Regions from separate parts of the Streptomyces sp. C11-1 genome, predicted to be linked through region 1. Evidence: riboswitches for the same ligand, from Rfam matches in the RefSeq annotation. Region 1 holds a riboswitch; the other holds the start of a gene.

The links. Region 1 has a riboswitch for cobalamin ahead of RI138_RS05695 (cobalamin biosynthesis protein). Riboswitches for the same ligand answer to the same signal wherever they lie in the genome.
Region 2: another riboswitch for cobalamin. It lies ahead of metE (5-methyltetrahydropteroyltriglutamate--homocysteine S-methyltransferase); the one in region 1 lies ahead of RI138_RS05695 (cobalamin biosynthesis protein).

Annotation. Positions count from the first base shown of each region.
Region 1 covers NZ_CP134500.1:1,298,993-1,303,305, reverse strand. Annotated here, with positions in the region: gene RI138_RS05700 (cobyric acid synthase) at 1-1,522, opposite strand, end outside; gene RI138_RS05695 (cobalamin biosynthesis protein) at 1,563-2,540, opposite strand; cobalamin riboswitch at 2,668-2,822, opposite strand; gene RI138_RS05690 (hypothetical protein) at 2,977-3,222, opposite strand; gene RI138_RS05685 (inorganic phosphate transporter) at 3,235-4,313, opposite strand, start outside.
Region 2 covers NZ_CP134500.1:6,426,676-6,430,988, forward strand. Annotated here, with positions in the region: gene cobF (precorrin-6A synthase (deacetylating)) at 1-637, shown strand, start outside; gene RI138_RS28400 (hypothetical protein) at 648-845, opposite strand; cobalamin riboswitch at 1,067-1,281, shown strand; gene metE (5-methyltetrahydropteroyltriglutamate--homocysteine S-methyltransferase) at 1,446-3,770, shown strand; gene RI138_RS28410 (Imm49 family immunity protein) at 3,937-4,313, shown strand, end outside.

The sequences.
Region 1 (4,313 bases):
ACGTACCCGCCCCCAACGGCGGCGCCCCCGGCGGCACGAACGGCAACCCGGCCGGCGCCCCGCCCTCGATGAGCCGCCACAGCGCGTCCGTATCCGCATGCTCCTCCACCAGATCCCCCAGCCGGTCCAACTGCTCCTCCCGCAACACCCCGAAACTCGTGTCCGGCGCAGGAACGAACCGTCGCCCGGCGGCCCGGGCCACCTCCGCCAGGAACCGCCGCCGGAACGCGTCGCTCTCCAGCGACCCGTGCCAGTGCGTCCCCCACACCGCACCCACCCGGCACCCGTCCAGGAACGGTTCCCCGCCCCGCACATCGGCCACCCCGTGGTGGATCTCGTACCCTTCCACCACCTCACCCAGCGCCGAACCCACCGGCCGCGCCAGCGTCTTGGCCCGGTCGAAGCGGACGGTCACCGGCAGCAGCCCCAGCCCGTCCACGACCCCCGCCCGCGACTCCACCTCGTCCTCGATCCGCTCACCGAGCACCTGGAACCCGCCGCAGATCCCCAGCACCGGCCGGCCCTCCGCCGCCCGCCGCACCAGCGCGTCCGCGAGACCCCGCTCGCGCAGCCAGGCCAGCGCCTTCACCGTGCCCCGCGTCCCGGGCACGACCACCAGGTCCGCGTCGGCCAGCTCCTCGGCCCGGTCCACGAACCGCACCACGACGCCCGGTTCGGCGGCCAGCGCGTCCACGTCCGTGAAGTTCGACATCAACGGCACCGCGCACACCGCGACCCGCAACACGTCCTCACCGTGCGGGGGAGCCACGACCGACTCCCGTACCGCACCCCGCAGGGACACCCGCAGGCCGTCCTCCTCGTCGATGCCGAGTCCGTGGGCGTACGGCAGAACTCCGTACGTCCGTCGCCCGGTCAGCCCGTACAGCATGTCCAGCCCCGGTTCCAGCAGCGAGACATCGCCCCGGAACTTGTTCACCAGGTAGCCCGCGACCAGCGACTGGTCCTCGGCGCCGAGCAGCGCCGTCGTCCCGAAGAACGAGGCGAAGACCCCGCCCCGGTCGATGTCCCCGACCACCAGCACGGGGAAGCGGGCCGCCCGCGCGATGCCCATGTTCACGATGTCGGTCCGGCGGAGGTTGATCTCGGCCGGCGAACCGGCCCCTTCGCAGATCACCGCGTCATAGGCCGACCGCAGCTGCTCCAGGCAGTCCGTGACCGTCCCGAGCAGCGCCTCCTGACGCCCCCCGTGGTAGCCCCGGGCGCTCATCTCACCGACCGGCCTGCCCATCAGGACCACCTGGCTGGACCGGTCGCCGCCCGGCTTCAGCAGCACCGGGTTCATCAGGGCGGTCGGCTCCACCCGGGCCGCCTGCGCCTGCATCGCCTGGGCGCGCCCGATCTCCGCGCCCTCGCGGGTCACGAAGGAGTTGAGGGACATGTTCTGCGCCTTGAACGGCGCGACCTTCACGCCCCGGCGCACCAGCCAGCGGCAGATGCCCGCCGTGACGACGCTCTTGCCCGCGTCCGATGTGGTCCCCGCGACCAGCAGCCCACCACTCATGCCCGCTCCCGTTCCCGTACCGCGTTCCGTGCCGGACCGTTCATGACCGCCCCCGCCTTCGTCCCGCAGCCGACCGCCCGGCGGCCCGCCCCGCGACCATCCGCGCCGCCACGCACACACCCAGGGCCAGCGCACTCACCCGGCGCGACAGCCGCACCGCGCGTTCGATGTCGTCGCCGCGCACGTCCCGGCCGGACTCCCCGTTCAGTACGGGCCGGTGCTCCACGCGCCCCGCGTACGCCAGCGTTCCCCCCAGTCGTACGCCGAGCGCCCCCGCGAACGCGGCCTCCACCGGTCCCGCGTTCGGGCTCGGGTGGCGCCCCGCGTCCGCCTTCCAGGCGCGTACGGCCTCGGACGGCCGCCCGCCCGCCACCACGGCCAGCGCGGCCGTCAGCCGGGCGCCGGGCCACCCAGCGAGGTCGTCCAGGCGAGCCGAGGCCCATCCGTAACGGCGGTGGCGGGGCGACTTGTGGCCGACCATCGCGTCGAGCGTGTTCACGGCCCGGAAGCCGACGAGTCCGGGCACCCCGCCGACGGCGCCCCACACGAGCGCGCCGACGACGGCGTCCGAGGTGTTCTCGGCGACCGATTCCACGACGGCGCGGGCGATCCCAGGCCCGTCCAGGGAGTGCGGGTCGCGCCCGCACAGATGCGGCAGCCGTTCCCGGGCGACCTCAAGGTCCCCGGCGGCCAGCGCGCCCCCGATGGCGCGGGCCTCCCGGCCCAGCGACGTACCGCCGACGACCGACCAGGTGGCGGCGGCGGTCAGCGCGACGGCGAGCGCGGGGCGCTCCCGTACCGCACGGGCGGCCAGCGCGGCGGCCCCCACGGCGCCTCCGGCGCACATGAGGGTGTGCAGCGCGCCCCGGCCCCGGTCGTCACGCCACAGCAGGGACTCCACCCGCGCGGCGGCCCGGCCGAACCCGGCGACGGGGTGGCCCCGCCGGGGGTCGCCGAAGAGCGCGTCGGCGACCATTCCGGCCGTGGCGCCGTACGCGAAGAGGCGATCGGCACGCACGGCTCAGCCCGTCGTGGGTCGGGGCGTTCCGGAGTGAGGGGGCACTGGATGCGGCGCACGGCGGCCGGACATGGCATAGGTCCTTAACTCAGGGTCCGCGCCCTGGTTCGACGAGAGCGGCGACGAGAGTCTCCTGGCTCCCGGATCCGCAGCTCCCCCGGCCTTCCAGCCCGTGCGCGACGGGCCGTGACATCCGGTGTCCCGACAGGTCGTGACGTCCGGTGTGGGGGAGTGCTCCCCGGTGACAGTGGCGGGACCGCGCCGGATTCGCACCGGCTTCCTCTGCTGTCGCCGTGAATGGCTCCGGCAGTCCACCACGCTGCGAGAACAGCCGTCAACTTGCTGTTGACCTGCGGAGGCCAGGTGTGCGCAGACGCACATCGGGCCGGACACACACGAGGTGTGTCCGGCCCGATGAGGGGTGCCGTGGGACGCGTCAGGCGACGATCAGATAGATCCCGTACGAGACCGCCGCCGCGCACGCCGCGAAGCAGGCGTACGCGCTGGTGCGCGCCAGCGCGGCGGTACCGCCGGAGGCACCGCTCCCGGAGCCGCTGCCGCCGGCCGGGGCCGACAGCTTGGAGAGGGCGACGATGCCCAGGGTGAAGACGCCGACCAGCGCGACGGTGATCACGAGACTGACACCGAAGACGGAGGCGAGAGCTGCCCAGTCGATTTTCATACGGATCTGTCCTTACACCGTGGCCGCGGGGCGGGGCGTGTCGTCGGGTGCCGCGGCCGGGGCCGGGATGGTGGTCGAGAGGTCGGAGACCGGTGCGCCCGCGGGGGGCGGGGAGACCGCGGCGATGGCGGTGGTGACGACGCCCTGCGGCTCGTTCGCCGCCGCTTCCTCGGTGTCGTTGACGTTGGTGTGGTCGACCGGCTGGCGGCGCGAGGCCAGCCAGATGGCGAAGGAGCCGCCGACCAGGATGGCCGCGGTGACGGCGACACCCCAGGGGCCCTGCTTGGTGAGGAACTCGGCACCCGCGCCGACCAGACCCGCGGCCGGGAGCGTGAGGCCCCAGGCGACGAACATCCGGGTGGCGGTGGACCAGCGGACCACGCCGCCCTTGCGGCCGAGGCCCGCGCCCATCACGGCACCCGAGCAGGACTGGGTGGTGGAGAGCGAGAAGCCGAGGTGCGAGGAGGCCAGGATGACGGTCGCCGCGCTGGTCTGGGCGGCGAAGCCCTGCGGCGGCTGGAGGTCGGTCAGGCCCTTGCCCATGGTGCGGATGATGCGCCAGCCGCCGAGGTAGGTGCCGAGCGCGATGGCGACACCGGCGGAGACGATGACCCACATCGGCGGGTTGGAGCCGGGGGCGAGGACGCCGCCGGTCACCAGGGCCAGGGTGATGATGCCCATCGTCTTCTGGGCGTCGTTGGTGCCGTGGGCGAGCGAGACGAGACCGGCCGAGGCGATCTGCCCGGTCCGGTAGCCCTTGGCCGTCGACTTGAGCTGGTTCGGGTCGGTGACGTTCCGGTTGATCCGGTACGTCAGCCGCGTGGCCAGCATCGCTGCGAGACCGGCGACGAGCGGAGCGGCGATCGCGGGCAGCAGCACCTTGGTGACGACGGTGCCGCCGTTGATCGAGGACCAGCCGGCCGACATGACCGCGGCGCCGATCAGACCGCCGAACAGGGCGTGGGAGGAGCTGGAGGGCAGGCCGACCAGCCAGGTCAGGAGATTCCACAGGATGGCGCCGACGAGCGCCGCGAAGATGACCTCGGTTCTGATGCCGTCTTCGTTGACGATCCCGCCGGAGATCGTCTTGG
Region 2 (4,313 bases), 5.1 Mb from region 1:
GGACCCGTGGCGCGACCGCACCCAGGACGACGGTGCGCGCTACGCCTCGGCCGTGCACGACTGGCGCCGCCGCCGCGCCGACATCTGCGAACGCCTGATCATCGAGGAGCTCGCGCCGGGGGAGTGCGGGGCCTTCCTGGTGTGGGGCGACCCGTCCCTGTACGACAGCACGCTCGCGATCCTGGCGGACATCCGGGGCCGCGGCACGGTGAATTTCGGCCATGAGGTGATCCCCGGCATCAGCAGCGTCTCCGCCCTCGCCGCCCGGCACCGCGTCACCCTGAACCGGGTCGGCCGCCCCATCCGCATCACCCCCGGTAGACGGCTCGCCCAGGGCTTCCCCGAGGACGACGGCGACATCGTGGTGATGCTCGACGGCCACGAGACCTTCACCCATCTGACGGGCAGGGGTCTGTGGATCCACTGGGGTGCGTACCTCGGCACCCCCGACGAGATCCTGGTCTCCGGCCCGCTCGACGAGGTCGCCGGCCGGATCAGCCGGCTGCGCGCGGAGGCCCGCGAGCGGCACGGCTGGATCATGGACACCTACCTGCTGCGGCAGGGGCGGGACGAGGCGGAAGGGGCGGGCCGCCCGGCGGAAGGCGCGGACGGCTCTGGGGGCGGCCCGCTCGGCTGACCGGCCGGCGTCAGCGCCGGGACTCGTGTTCCCGGATGACGCCCAGCCCGTGGCCGAGGCTCGGGCACTCGGCGCTCAGGTCGTCACCCCGCACCAGGTAGTTGTGCACCCGGCCGTCCGCCGGCCGCTCGATCGCGCGGTACTGCGTGCCGTTCACGGTGATCGTCCAGTCGTCGCCGTCCTGGGCCCACCCAACTGTCTTCTTCATATGGCGTTTTCCGTTCCTCGGTCGGCCCCGCCGGGGGTCGGCGGGCCGTGTAGTGGGAAGAAGAACGGCTTTTGACGCTCTGTGGTTCCGCCTTTCCTACGCCATTCGGTTACATCTGGGTCTCCGCCCCCGCACACCCAGAGGGGGCTTATTCGGGCACCCGTGTCTCACCTCACCGTTCGAAGTGTGAACAACGGTGTGCGCCCGGCGGTCTCCCCCTTAGGGTGACCGGTGCAGCTGGTTCGCCCTGTCCGCCAGGCAGGGAGTCGTAAGAGGGAACCCGGTGGGAATCCGGGACTGCCCCGCAGCGGTGAGTGGGAACGACCGCCGTCATACGCACTGGGCCCGGCCGGGTCTGGGAAGCGACGGCCAGTAGGTGTCTGCCCCGGCAGGCGTGCCCGCGAGTCCGAAGACCTGCCCGTTGCCCGCACGTGACCGTTCGCGTGCGGAGTTCCCGGTGACCTCGTGGGCGGGTCGGCGTAACCGTCAGGCGGACGGACACGGTCCAGTGTGTCCTGCTCTCCGCCCGATGCGTCACCCCTTCGTGTCCGCGTCCCGTCCCGGGATCAGCAAGCAGCCACGCTCGCGAAGGAGAGTCACGTGACAGCGAAGCCCGCAGCCGCGGCAGCACGGGCCACCGTGTACGGCTACCCCCGCCAGGGTCGGAACCGTGAACTGAAGAAGGCCATCGAGGGCTACTGGAAGGGCCGCGTCGACGCGGACACCCTCCGGCGGACCGCCGCCGAACTGCGCCGGGGAACCTGGCGGCAGCTCGCCGAGGCCGGAGTCCACGAGGTGCCGACCGGTGATTTCTCGTACTACGACCATGTTCTGGACACCAGCGTCATGGTCGGCGCTGTCCCCGCGCGGCACCGCGACGCCGTCCGCTCCGACGCCCTCGACGGATACTTCGCCATGGCCCGCGGCACCCAGGACGTCGCGCCGCTGGAGATGACGAAGTGGTTCGACACCAACTACCACTACCTGGTGCCCGAGCTCGGGCCCGACACCGTGTTCACCGCCGACCCCGCCAAGCAGGTCGCCGAGTTCAAGGAAGCCCTCGCGCTCGGCCACACCCCGCGCCCGGTCCTCGTCGGCCCCGTCACCTACCTCCTGCTCGCCAAGGCGGCCCCCGGTGTCGCCGCCGGCTTCGAGCCGCTGACCCTGCTGGACCGGCTCCTCCCGGTGTACGCCGAAGTCCTCGCCGGCCTCCGCGCGGCGGGCGCCGCATGGGTGCAGCTGGACGAGCCCGCCCTCGTCCAGGACCGCACCCCCGCCGAACTGAACGCCGCCGCCCGCGCCTACCGCGAGCTGGGCGCACTCGCCGACCGGCCCAAGCTGCTGGTCGCCTCCTATTTCGGGCGGCTCGGCGACGCGCTGCCGGTCCTGGCCAAGGCCCCCGTCGACGGACTGGCGGTCGACTTCACCGAGTCCGGCGCGGGCAACCTCGACGATCTCGCGGCGGCGGGCGGCCTGCCCGGCAAGCGCCTGGTCGCGGGCGTCGTCAACGGCCGCAACATCTGGATCAACGACTACGAGAAGTCGCTCGCCACCCTCGGCACGCTTCTCGGCCTCGCCGACCGCGTCGACGTCTCCGCCTCCTGCTCCCTTCTCCACGTCCCGCTGGACGCGGACGCCGAGCGCGACATCGACCCGCAGATCGCCCGCTGGCTGGCCTTCGCCCGGCAGAAGACCGAGGAGATCGTGGTCCTGGCCCGCGGCCTGGCCGGCGGCACCGGCGCCATCGCGGCCGACCTGGCCGCCAACCGCGCCGACCTGGCCTCCCGCGCCGGGGCCGCGCTCACCCATGACCCGGCCGTCCGGGACCGTACGGCGGCCATCACCGGAGCCGACGGCCGCCGCTCCCAGCCGTACCCCGAGCGGGCCGCCGCCCAGCGCGCCCACCTCGGGCTGCCGCAGCTCCCGACCACCACCATCGGCTCGTTCCCGCAGACCACCGAACTGCGCACCGCCCGCGCGGACCTGCGGGCGGGCCGGATCGACGAGGCCGGGTACGAGGAGCGGATCAAGGACGAGATCCGCGAGGTCCTCTCCTTCCAGGAGAAAGCCGGGATCGACGTCCTTGTGCACGGCGAGCCCGAACGCAACGACATGGTCCAGTACTTCGCCGAGCAGCTCACCGGCTACCTCGCCACCCGGCACGGCTGGGTCCAGTCCTACGGCACCCGATACGTCCGCCCGCCGGTGCTCGCCGGGGACATCTCGCGGCCCGAGCCGATGACCGTGCGCTGGACCACCTACGCGCAGTCGCTGACCGAGCGCCCCGTCAAGGGCATGCTCACCGGCCCGGTCACCATGCTCGCCTGGTCCTTCGTCCGCGACGACCAGCCGCTCGGCGAAACCGCCCGCCAGGTGGCCCTCGCCCTCCGTGACGAGGTCAACGACCTGGAGGCGAGCGGCACTTCGGTTATCCAGGTCGACGAGCCCGCGCTCCGCGAGACGCTGCCGCTGCGGGCCGCCGAGCATGCCGCGTACCTGGAGTGGGCGACCGAGTCCTTCCGGCTCGCCACCGCCGGGGTACGGCCGGACACCCAGATCCACACCCACATGTGCTACGCGGAGTTCGGTGACATCGTCCAGGCCATCGACGACCTCGACGCCGACGTCATCAGCCTGGAGGCCGCCCGATCCCATATGCAGGTCGCCCGCGAACTCGCCGCCCACGGCTACCCGCGTGAGGCCGGGCCCGGCGTCTACGACATCCACTCCCCGCGCATCCCGAGCACCGAAGAGGCGGCGGCCCTGCTGCGCAAGGGACTTGAGGCCATCCCGGCCGAGCGGCTTTGGGTGAACCCCGACTGCGGCCTGAAGACCCGCGGCTGGCCCGAGACCCGGGCCTCCCTGGAGAACCTGGTCGCCGCCGCGCGGCAGATCCGCGCGGAGCTGCCCACCGAAGCGGCGTGATCCGCCCCGGGGCGGGAGCGGCCACCGCTGCTCCCGCCCCGGGACGTTCCCGTACGGCCGGTGAATGTCCGATCCCGCTGATGACGTTCCCGTGCGGGCCGGGGAATGTCCGAGCCCGCTGATAGCGTGCCGCTTCCGGATCGAAGATCACGAAAGGGCTGCGGACGTGCGGGAAGTGACGTGTCATGAGGTGGACGCCCGGCGCTTGGGCGAGGCGTCGGAGGGTATCGTCGGGCGCGCCGTGGGGCGGTGGCACTGGATGCGCTACGACGACCCGGCCCCGCGGCGCATGGCCGAAGCGGCCGACGAACTGCTCGACCACGTCGCCGCGCGCACCGCGCAGGGAGCCGCGCTCGACGATGTGGCCCGCTCCGCGCTGCGCACGGCGGCCGAGTGCCGCCTGGGGGAGTTGAGCGTCGGCTGCTACCCCGACGGCGACCAGGAGATCTTCTTCCCGCTGATCGGCGAGAAGCTCAGCACCGAGGACATATCCTTCAGCGCCGCCTTCGGCCACGCGGGGGCGCAGGCCCCCTCGGCCCGGAC